2 regions of the Aliiglaciecola sp. SL4 genome follow, and region 1 is predicted to be linked to the other one. Evidence: predicted binding sites of a transcription regulator. Region 1 holds the regulator's gene; the other holds the start of a gene.
The links. The regulator LexA, encoded in region 1, represses DNA repair genes until DNA is damaged. The targets are predictions, from matches to a motif close to TACTGTATNNNNATACAGTA.

Region 1 (6,150 bases):
CCTTTTATCCTTGATTCATTGCAACGCCTTCGGCACTTGCCGTCACGTCATACAAGGTATACTGAAGGGTGAAAAACTTAATATCTTTTGGTAACTGCGGGTCAACATAGAACTTCATTGGCATTATTGCTTCTTCACCCGCACCTAAAGGTTGATTGTTAAAGCAAAAGCATTCAGTTTTATTCATATACAATGCGGCCGTGCCCGGTGAAACAGAGGGAACAGCTTGGGCAACGTAGTCTTTGTGGGTGGTGTTTTTAACGTAAAAGTCCACTTGGTTCATCTCACCTGGGTACACCTCGACTTTCCGAGTTTGTGCTTTGAATTCCCAAGGCATTCCCGTATTTGTACGAGTAATAAACTCGATGGTGATAGTACGAGAGTGATCCACCTCGATCGACTCATATACTGCTGCCGTATCACTGGTTTTACCGTTAATTCCGGTAACTTGGCAAAACACTTCATATAGGGGAACCAACGCAAATGCGAAGCCAAACATGCCAATCACAACACCCACCAGTTTTAAAACCAGTTTGCTGTTGTTAGATTGGCTATTGCTTGAACGTTCAGTCATGACGAATCACACTTACTTAATCACTGGAGGCGTATCGAAGGTATGATAAGGAGCTGGTGATGGGATTTCCCATTCCAAGCCTTCTGCACCTTCCCAAACTTGGGCAGAAACAGGTTCACCCTGCTTACGACACGCTTTGATAAGCAACGCTAGGAATATCAATTGTGATAATCCAAAAGCAAATCCACCTAAGCTGATCCATTTATTAAAATCTGCAAATTGTAAGGCGTAATCTGGAATACGTCGTGGCATGCCTGCTAAACCGACAAAATGCATGGGGAAAAACAGCACATTAACGGAAATTAACGAACACCAAAAATGCCACTTAGCTAAGGTTACGTCGAACATTTTACCAGTCCATTTAGGCAGCCAATAATATACCGCCGCCATAATGGAAAATATTGCTCCAGTAACCAATACATAGTGGAAGTGTGCAACCACAAAATAAGTATCGTGATATTGGAAGTCCACTGGTGTAATCGCCAGCATCAAGCCAGAAAGGCCACCTATGGTAAACAGTACAATAAACGCCAAAGCGAATAGCATAGGCACTTCAAAGGACAAAGAACCCCGCCACATAGTTGCTACCCAGTTAAATACTTTTACCCCTGTGGGCACCGATATCAGCATAGTGGCAAACATAAAGAATAGCTCGGCCCCCACCGGCATCCCAGTAGTAAACATGTGGTGTGCCCAAACAATGAATGACAACAACGCAATAGACGTGGTGGCATAAACCATAGAGGCGTAACCAAACAGTTTTTTCCGTGAGAATGTCGGCACGATGGCAGAAATAATACCAAATGCAGGAAGAATCATAATATACACTTCAGGGTGCCCGAAGAACCAAAATATATGTTGGAACATAACCGGATCACCGCCACCAGCGGCATTAAAGAAACTAGTACCAAAAAACTTATCAGTTAATACCATAGTCACTGCACCGGCAAGCACCGGCATCACCGCGATTAACAGGAATGCCGTGATTAGCCAAGTCCACACGAACAACGGCATCTTCATCCAAGTCATGCCTGGGGCACGCATGTTGAAGATAGTCACAATCACGTTAATCGCTCCCATAATGGAAGAGATCCCCATAATATGCACAGAAAAAACAAACAATGCTGTGGTGTCATTACTGTATGTTGTAGAAAGAGGTGCGTAGAACGTCCAACCAAATGCGGGACCACCACCTTCCATGAACAACGAAGCAAGCAAAATGGTAAATGCCATTGGCAGTATCCAGAAGCTCCAGTTATTCATTCTCGGTAAAGCCATATCTGGCGCACCGATCATCATTGGCACCAACCAGTTAGCTAAGCCAGTAAATGCCGGCATAACTGCACCGAACACCATGATAAGCCCGTGCACAGTGGTCATTTGGTTGAAGAAATTAGGCTCTACAATTTGCAATCCTGGTTGAAATAATTCAGCACGAATTACCATGGCCATAGCACCGCCAGTTAAAAACATGATGAACGCGAACCACAGATAGAGGGTACCTATATCTTTATGATTTGTTGTAAATAACCAACGTTTTATGCCACTAGGAGCATGATGATGGTGGTCGTCATGATCGAGTTCGGTTGTCGCTGTGCTCATAACTGCTCCCCTTATTGACCTGTCATTACGGCGTTAACATCTTTAGCTTGGACCATGTCGCCGGTATCGTTACCCCAAGCATTTCGTTCGTAAGTAATAACTGCTGCCAGCTCACTCATGGTTAGTTGTTTTGCAAAAGCTTGCATGGCAGTGCCAGTTTTACCGTTTAATACGATATTTATGTGTGCTGTCATGTCATTAAGCACCATTTCACTATTGACCAAGGCTGGAAATACGCCTGGTAACCCTTGTCCATTTGGTTGATGACAAGCTGCACAAGCACGCATATAAACCTGCTCACCATTGCTCATCAACTCTTCCATGCTCATATTCATAGCCAACAATCTTTGCTCTTCTTCCTTGGCTTTACGCTGTACTTCTTCTTGAGCGTTTATCCAAGCTTCGTATTCAGCAGGTTCTTTGGCAACCACAACGATAGGCATAAAACCGTGATCCTTTCCGCAAAGTTCTGCACATTGACCGCGATATACACCGGGCTCAATGACGTTTGCCCAAGCCTCATTAATAAACCCTGGGTTAGCATCTTTTTTAACAGCAAAATCAGGCACCCACCAAGAATGGATAACATCATCCGAGGTAACTAAAAATCGCACTTTTTTGCCAGTCGGGATGACAAGAGGACGATCAACTTCCAATAGGTAGTTATGTCCTTTTTCGAATTTGTTGTTGATTTGCTCTTGCTGGGTGGCCATCACGGAATAATATTCAACATCATTTTCCATGTATTTGTAATGCCACTTCCATTGAGAACCGGTAACCAGCACAGTGACCTCTGAGTTTTCGGGGTCTTCCATGGCGATCAGTGTTTTAGCGGCAGGGAATGCCATCACGACTAAAATAATGAAGGGTACAATTGTCCAAGCAATTTCTACTTTCACACTTTCATGAAAATTAGCAGGTTGCGCACCTCTAGATTTACGATGGAAAATCATACTCCAAAACATCACACCAAATACTAGAACTGCAATAACCACGCAAATGAAAAACATAAGCATATGCAGATCATAAACTTGGCCACTAATCTCAGTCGCACCTTTGCGCAAATTCAATTGATACTGATCAGCAGTCGAAGTCGATTCTGCAGACACTGTAAATGCAATTAGACTGGTCAGTATTACCAATACGCCGGACCATATCTTTTTCACTCAACACCTCCTGATGATGTAAGCCTTTTCCAAAGGAGCAAAGCAGAGTTAATAACCGCAAAAGGCTCAGTTCTGGTAAACGACTTGGGATCTTAATGTTACATAACTGTAAAAACCAGTATAAGAATTACTCAACTAAAGTCTAACGTCTAGTGTTTTTTGTTAAAAATTTAAACAAGCGCTTGATTTTCAATCAAAATAGATGGAAAAGTTATGATTTATAACGAATGGAAATAACTTTAACTTTGGAACCAACTAAAGTTGATAATGGTTATCGATGACCTCCAAGAGTGGTGTCTAGCAAGGGAGGATGTGCATTTTATATCTAGTTAAAATAGAGGGGTTGGATAAAAATATTTTCTAATAAAACGGATTAACAAAAACTTAGCTTGAACTTAAGTTTTTAAAGTCCTGAATGCAAAATAATAAAAAAGTGACCCTTAGGTCACTTTTCAGTGTAACTTTGTCACAGAAACGGAAGTTTACATCCAATCAGCGTTACGAATAACACCGACTGCGATACCTTCAATATTAAAAGGCTGCGAAGCCAAATCCACTTTAATAGGATTAAACTCGTCGTTTTCAGCATGTAGGATCACTTCTCTACCACGCTTTTCTAGCCGTTTTACCGTCACATCTTCGTCAACTCTTGCTACCACAACCTGACCATTGTGAACATCAGTTGTGCGATGAACTGCGAGCAAATCACCATCTAAGATACCAATGTCTTTCATACTCATGCCACTAACTCTTAGCAAAAAGTCAGCACTGGGTTTAAATAAATCAGGGTCGACTTTGTAGTGACACTCAACATGCTCTTCGGCCAATATTGGCTCGCCAGCAGCCACTCGCCCGACTAAAGGTAATCCAGCCTCTTCCAATTCATCTTCAAGGGGTACATTCAATTTGATTCCCCTAGAAGTACCAGGGAGGATTTCGATGACACCTTTGCGTGCCAATGCTTTAAGATGCTCTTCTGCCGCATTAGCCGATTTAAACCCCAATTGACGAGCAATTTCAGCACGCGTTGGCGGCATACCCGTGGCTAACATGGTGGCTTTTATTAATTCAAGAATTTCGCTTTGTCGTGGTGTTAGTGGACGCATAAACAGCCTGTTTTTCTATACAGTTTAACTGTTAGTATATACAGTTACCCAGAGAAAACAAAGGTTGTTTTATATTTTCTCATGAATTATCAAAAGCCTATTGATTTAATTAGGGTGACTTTACATACGCTAACAATATAAAATGGTAGTACAACCTAATAGACGTTGGTCTGCGCATTTTAATATGCAAACATGAATAGAGTTCGACTCTTCATGCTATGCTTTTAACGAACTCGAAACCTCAAGGTGTTATATATGGATTGGCTGCATAATTTGCTGCTTTCGATTTTTGCTTTTCCCGTAAAATGGCTAGTCAAAGTCAATAGTATTCCCACTGACATTGAAACTGAGTTAGGAATAGATAAAAGCAAACCCATTGTATATTTGCTTAGAACCCACTCGATTACTGATCAACTCGCCCTTAAAATGTCGACCAAAAAAGTCGACTTACCCAATCCGACTAAAAAAATCATCATCGGTGGTGAAGAGCATAGCGCCAGTGTCTTTCTAGAGCAGCCGCAATCTGTCATTGGCAGGACCATTAAAGGCACTAAAATCGCCGCCGACTTAACCCATTTATTTCAACTTCACAAAGACAACGCCGATCTTGATTTGCAAATTGTGCCGGTGACGGTTTTTTGGGGCCGCGCACCTGGCCGAAAGTCCAATGGATTAGCTGATCTATTAGCTGATAAAGCTTCGCCCAGTTGGTTACGAAAGTTCTTTATCGTATTGTTTTTAGGCCGTGATAATTTTGTCTCTTATAGTAAAGCAGTATCGTCTCGAGATATGACTAAGTTGCCTGGTACTGAAGCCGAAATCGCGCACAAATTGATTCGTTTAGCCGGCACCCATTTCCATCGGAAAAGACAAGCTTTTAACGGCCCTATGCTGTTAGAAAAGCAAGAGTTGTATAATTCAATTTTGGGTTCTGTGACGGTTATTAATGCCATTAACGAAGAATCTAGACAAAAAAAAATCCCGCTATCTAAAGCTAAGGCAAATGCTAAATCTTATATAAACGAAATTGCGGCGGATTACCGTGAGGGTTTAATTCGATTCGGCGACCGTGTTTTAACTCGGATCTGGAACAAAATCTATGATGGAATCGAAGTTGGTCATGCCGATAAAGTCCGGAAACTAGCCCAAAATGGTCATGAGATCATATATGTTCCTTGTCATCGCAGCCATATGGACTACCTGCTATTAACTTACGCCATTTACCATCAAGGTCTGGTTACCCCTCACATTGCAGCAGGGATCAATTTAAACTTTTGGCCTGTTGGCGGCATTTTTCGACGCGGCGGTGCATTTTTCCTACGTCGTAGTTTTGCTGGCAATAAACTCTACACAAGTGTATTCCGCGAATATCTAGAACTCCTGTTTAACAAAGGCTATTCGGTTAAATATTATGCTGAAGGCGGACGTAGCCGAACTGGAAGACTGCTACCACCAAAAACCGGGATGCTAGCAATGACCTTACAGGCGATGATCAAAGGAGTTAATCGTCCAGTCAGTATAGTACCGGTTTACATTGGTTATGAGCATGTGATGGAAGTAGGTAGCTACCTTAGCGAATTAAAAGGCAATACCAAGAAAAAAGAATCCGTATTCGGGTTATTTTCTGTGGTTAGAAAGTTGAAAAACTACGGCCACGGCTTTCTCAATTTTGGTGAACCTATTCAGCTTAATAATTTCCTTG
Region 2 (6,150 bases), on a different contig from region 1:
TTTCTACGGAGTTATCCAACCAAGTCCGTTTGAATAGTTTGTTGAGCTTGTCCTGACTCCGCAAACAACGCTCACTATTGGAGGCTAGCTCACGACCCATTTCTGCAACTGTACTGCGGTGTTGAATCGCATTGAGCAAATGTTGCAAGGGAAGGCGACTTGGATTGTGCATCAACACCCCACCGCAAGCACAGATGGGCAGATCAAATAACTGACTAAGCTTTTCATAATGCGCGAGCATCGAATGTTCATTGGCAGTAAGGTGTCGTTGTGCTGCGATCCACAAACGATTTTTATAGTGCTTTTTTAACCAGTTTGCCCAAGGTTCATCGACACTTAATTCTCCATTGGGCAACCATAATAGTAAGCAGTGTTTAATGGTTTTCAGATCCCATTTAGCCAAGCTATATTCACCTTTCGGTGAACGCCGTCGAGCGTTTGTAATGATTCGACATAGCTCAGCATAAGCTTCTCGGTTAGGACACAATAAAACGCACTCTAAGCGGTTATCGAGTTTAAAATAACTACCCACGATAAGATTAATTTTGAGTTGCTGATCTTTTATTTCAGTGTAAGCCCTTACTACTCCTGCAACCGAACATTCATCAGTAATGGCTATTGCTTCATAGCCCAAAAAATGGGCTTGTTGAACCAACTCCTGTGGGTGGGAAGCACCATGCAAAAAGCTAAAATTTGATTGGCAAAATAATTCAGCGTAGGCCATAGATTGTTCTCGAGTGACGGTTTTGCACTAAGGGGCTAGCTAAAAAAACCATGGGCGAACCACAGGCTGTTACTCGTACGGTATATCCATAGCCACTGACCATGTTGATTACGGGCGATGAAATAGTCGCGGGTGATTTGTTGGTTGTCCCACCATCCGGTACTGATACGTTCTGGCCCATGTATGATGGATACTTTCTCCGCCAATGGCTGTGGGGTTTGGAGTATAAAGCTAGGTCGTAAAGGGTTAGTTGATATCTGTTTTGGAGTGACCTCCAGTTGAGGGGGGACATATTTATTCACTTTCTCGGGGCGAAAGTCATCATCTAATATCACTTGCGAAATGGCTTCTTCTCCAAGTTTGGCTTGGAGTAATGAAATTAACTGTAAATAGCTCAGAGTGCCTTTACTGGCACTAAATAAATCGGCTTTATCGGGACTACGTAATTGGCTTTCAGGAGCACTTAACTCCAGTGCAAATATGGGTGCCTGTAAGGTTAAGTGATCTAATTTTAAGGTGGTGAGACTTGCCCATTTAGCGGCTTGATACTCACCTTGAGCAGAGCCTACCTCTAGGGTAAGAGCTTTATTATCCCGTTGATATAAGGTGAAAATGATTTTTTGAGTCAGCAAATCCCGTATTTTTAAAAACTGTTCTAATGCCGCTAATAACTGTTTCATTGGAGATAAGAGCGTGTCGGTATGGCTTATCTCGTAAAGTAGTTCTAGGTAACGTTGAAATTTAGATTGGGGGTGATAAAAATCCATTGGATGATGAAATTCACCGCTTAACCTACCCAGGTAAGTCACCAAATCGATATCAAAACGTTTGGCAACATCTTTTAATGGTAATGCCATCAAATCTGCAAGACTGTGGATCCCAACTCGGGCTAACTTATTCACGGTTTTTTTATCCAGTTCAGAGTCAGTCAGTTGGCGTATGCCAATTTGATGTTGCAGCATAGGAAGATGGTCACTGATCTGATTCCATGCGGTACGGGCTAGGATGCGAGCGGCATAAGGGGATTGTCCGCTGGCATAATAATAGGTTACCTGAAAGTCTTTTAACTGGTTTTTAAGCACCCGCCAATAGCCCGTTAGTCCGTTGTATAACATCAGCATATTGTGGATCCGCAATAACAAACCATTTGGCGGAAAAAGGCTGATATCTGAGGTAACTAAGTACAAGTGTTCAGCTATCTCAACTAACTTTTTTTGCTCGACATCACTTTTATAGGGGAGCACCTGTAGGTGTTGATCTAGTGCGGCGGCGGTACCTAAGCCCATTCCAGTGCGAATTCCGGCATCAATAGCAGCTTGATTTAACTGCAATACGCAATTTGACTGATGGTGCAATATGACTAATGAATGCTGACTAGTAACTTGCTCGTTAGGAGCCGCAGGTGGTTGCTTTTGAGATGAAGGAACTCCATGACATAGACTGTCTAATTGTAAATGCGGAAAATGTAAGTATAACCAAAGAGGCTGCATATTAGCTGACTTTCGCCCGTGGAAATGAGACCACATTAGTGGTGCGCTGACTAAGCGCCAATTCTGGCCAAGTGTTGGCCATATTGATATTAAATGGCTGGGCCGGCCAACCACCTTTACGTTTGGTTATCTGTACTGCTACTCCCTGTTCATGGGCACTGAGTTTCATTGCTAGGCTGACAGGTAAAGACACACTTAATTGTCGATTTTGGCGCAGCACAAAATGCAAAGCATAACCTTGCTCTGCTGCTAGTTGTAAGCGTTTGGTTTGGGCTATTTCAAGTTGTTGATGCCACATAAGTACACTATGACAGCAGCCGCTTTTAAGGCACTGTTCAGCACTCCAAAGGGCGTGCTCAGCACTATTTGGCTGTACAATTAACACTTGTTCGAGGCTGATGCCAAATTCCGCTAACATTTCGCCATTAATTTGCATTGGGGCAGCAATAAACACCAACAGGCGTTTGTGTTGTTGGCGAAACCTTAAAGCTGGTAATAATAAACGCAACTCACCAATGCCTATGGGGGTATGGATATCAATCATGCCCGATTGCGGAAAGCCGCCTTGGAGTGCTTCATCAAGTTCAACATAACCGGTGCTATCAGAGGTTAAGCAGTGTTCTTGCTGATTACCTTGCCAGACTAAGCGTTTATTTTTTAATTGTTCCAATAGTGTATTCATAAATAACCTAAACTCCGGATAAATCACAGTGAATAAATCCGCATAAAATATACTGTATTTATATACAGTATATTGATCAATTTCATAGATGCAAGTTTTGCGGTAAGTTGAATGAATAGTTATTATGATGAATCACTGTAATACCCAAGAGCATAAAGGCAGGTTATGAATTACTGGTTATTTAAGAGCGAACCGGATGCATTTAGCATTGATGATTTAGCGAATAAACCTAATCAAACAGAGCATTGGGACGGTATCCGTAATTATCAGGCACGTAATTTTTTGCGCGATAAAGTGCAACTTGGTGATCAGGTATTTATATATCACTCTAGTTGCAAAAACGTAGGAATTGCAGGTTTAGCTGAAGTGGTCAAAGGCGCTTATCCAGATCATACTCAGTTTGACCCCGAGTCAAAATATTATGATCCAAAATCCGATCCTGAGAACCCTAGATGGTATATGGTGGATGTTAAATTTATCAAAAAATTCAATCAAGTACTGAGCTTGAAAAGCATAAAAGAGATGCCGCAGATACAGCAAATTGGCCTAGTTCAAAAAGGCCATCGTTTGTCTATCATGCCAGTTGATGCGGAAGAATTTACTTATTTGCTTAAACAGTGCAACCAGCTTTAATGCATTATCAGTTGCAGAGCATTTAGCTCTGCCTATTTTTCAATTCTTGTTTGCTTTTGTTGTTCGATAAACAGGTCAATATTTTCCCGCAGTACCGACAGTGGAATAGAGCCATACTCTAACACCGCATCGTGGAAAGCCCGTAAATCAAACTTATCACCAAGAGCGAGTTCTGCTTCTGTTCGCAACTTTTTAATCTCTAATTCGCCAATTTTATAGGCTAGGGCTTGCGCCGGCCAAGAGATGTAACGGTCGATTTCAGTGGTCACATTGTGTTCTGACAGTGCGGTGTTTTCCAGCATATAGTCCAAAGCGCGCTGTCGTGACCAGCCTTTGATGTGCATCCCAGTATCAACCACTAAACGGCATGCTCGCCACATTTCATAACTCAAACGCCCAAATTCTTCATAGGGTGTTTGATAAATACCAACTTCTTTTCCGAGAAACTCAGAGTACAAACCCCAACCTTCACCAAATGCTGAAATGTAAGTGTAACGGCGTACATTGGGTAGGTCGTCCATCTCTGATGCAAGTGAGATTTGTAAATGGTGGCCCGGCACCGCTTCATGCATCGTCAGCGCTGGGATAGCATACAAAGGTCGTTTATCCAACGCATAGGTGTTTACCCAATAATAACCAGGTTCATCGTCACGTCTTGGTGAAACATATCTCCCCGTGGTGTATTTCGGTGCTATGGCATCGGGAACGGGAGCAACACCGTAGGGAGTACGAGGGAGTTTGTAGAATAGTTTGGGCAACTTTGCATCCATACGTTTGGCAACGTAAGAGGCGTGTTTTAATAATTCCACAGATGTTTTAGCGTAAAATTGCGGGTCTGTACGTAGGAATTGGATAAAATCACTGATACTTCCTTGAAAACCTAACTCATCGACAATGCCCTGCATTTCAGCACGTATACGGGCCACTTCTGTGAGTCCCAGCTGGTGGATTTCATCTACTGAAAGATCTGTCGTAGTGTAGTATTGGGCGCGATTTTGGTACATCTGCTCACCGTTAGGCCAAGACTTAGACGCCACATCTGACTTCGAATTAGGAATATAGTCGTTGACCAAAAAGTCGTAAAAGCTTTGATAAGCGCCCATAACATCCTGTTTGATAACTTCCTTCGCTTCTATGATTAATGCTCGTTTTTGCGCTTCAGTGACATGGATATCATCGAGTTTTAAGAATGGGCCATAAAATATATTGCCTTCAACTTGCCCACTGAAAAAGCTTTCAACAGACTTCTCAAAACCTTGCATGACTGCTTTAGGTTGCACCATTCCCACTTCCATGCCTTTTTTCATCCATGCAACTTGCTGGGCAAAATAAGCAGGAATTTGACGAAGTCGAGTTAAATAATTTTGGTAGTCTTTTAAGCTGTTGAAGCGACTCGAACGGGGGAGACCTGCCATTCCATTATGGAAACCATATTCAGAGGTTAGTGGCACATAATGCGCGTTGAAGCGATATTCATCCACGTAATTTTGGATACGATAACGTTGCATCAGCAGGTTAATTTGATCTGTTCGGGGTAACTGTTGTTTGTCGATTTTATCTAATTTTTGCAAGAATATTTTGAACTGAGTGTTTTGCTTGGCTAGCCCATCAGGGGAAATATCGGTAAGCTTGTCATCGAACTCATGGACGCCATGAGAGCTAGCATAAACAGGGGATATGGAGAGTTCGTATTGCCAAATATCATCCATCAATTGAGTTAACTTTTGCTGTTCAGATGCCGTTGTTGGAAGGCTCAAAAACAACAAGAAAAATATCGTTACTCTGTTCAAAGGGGTATGCATATTGGGTTCTTTCCTCTTTATTTTGGCTACATCTTCAGATAAAACGCCTCGAATATAAAATGTAGAAAGTGGCAATTGCGCTGCTGGCTAAGAGCAGTACGGAAAAGTACTAATTTTTAGGAGTATAAATCGGACTAGGGAATGCCGTGACTTTATCTGATAATTCCGTAATTTTTGCCGTACCTTGTTTCTTCACTTCGTCAATTCTCAACACACTGTGCATAGGAATATAGGTGTGTTTTACATCTGCAAATTCAGTTTTTAATTTTTCGTGACTTGGATCTAATACCAGCGTTGTGTGAGTATCCCAGACAAAATCGCCAATCTCCACAAAACCAAACATACTGCCCTGACTGACCTCTCGTACATAAACTTCATAACGCTCGCCATTACTTACAAACTGGACCCGAAATAACGGATTTTTGGTTGTCATATTACTCACTTTTAGCAATTAAAACGGGCCTGAATTCTAACCACAACTGAGCCAATCGCCAAGTGAAATTCGCCCCTTCTGCACAAAAGCATTGAGGTCCTTAACAACAAATCGACAAGTTGGGTGAGTCAGCTCTGTCATTAAGGTTTCAGTGGGCCTAAAATGGCTTGAGTTGCCAACATCAGCTCATCAGTATCACCGGCTAAGATTCCGTTAACTGCAAAGCCTTGTACGTAACTACACAATTGCAAACCGGTAGATTCAATATTGACATCTTGTTTAATCTCACCAAGCTTTTGGGCTTTTTCTAGGCAACCGATAAAATCAATTTGTAGACGATCAAGATAATGCCTACCGATATCTCGAATTTTGAGATCATCAAACCC

Region 2: imuA (translesion DNA synthesis-associated protein ImuA) is a predicted target of LexA. The motif match lies at 2,947-2,966, and genes of this name have one in related genera.

Annotation. Positions count from the first base shown of each region.
Region 1 is NZ_JBGOSE010000004.1:97,684-103,833, reverse strand. It holds gene AB6T38_RS07505 (cytochrome c oxidase assembly protein) at 5-574, opposite strand; gene ctaD (cytochrome c oxidase subunit I) at 587-2,176, opposite strand; gene coxB (cytochrome c oxidase subunit II) at 2,188-3,342, opposite strand; gene lexA (transcriptional repressor LexA) at 3,825-4,448, opposite strand; gene plsB (glycerol-3-phosphate 1-O-acyltransferase PlsB) at 4,704-6,150, shown strand, end outside.
Region 2 is NZ_JBGOSE010000005.1:9,274-15,423, forward strand. It holds gene AB6T38_RS08720 (error-prone DNA polymerase) at 1-724, opposite strand, end outside; gene AB6T38_RS08725 (DNA polymerase Y family protein) at 760-2,250, opposite strand; gene imuA (translesion DNA synthesis-associated protein ImuA) at 2,216-2,896, opposite strand; gene AB6T38_RS08735 (EVE domain-containing protein) at 3,062-3,529, shown strand; gene AB6T38_RS08740 (DUF885 family protein) at 3,562-5,331, opposite strand; gene AB6T38_RS08745 (DUF1820 family protein) at 5,441-5,764, opposite strand; gene AB6T38_RS08750 (TetR/AcrR family transcriptional regulator) at 5,905-6,150, opposite strand, start outside.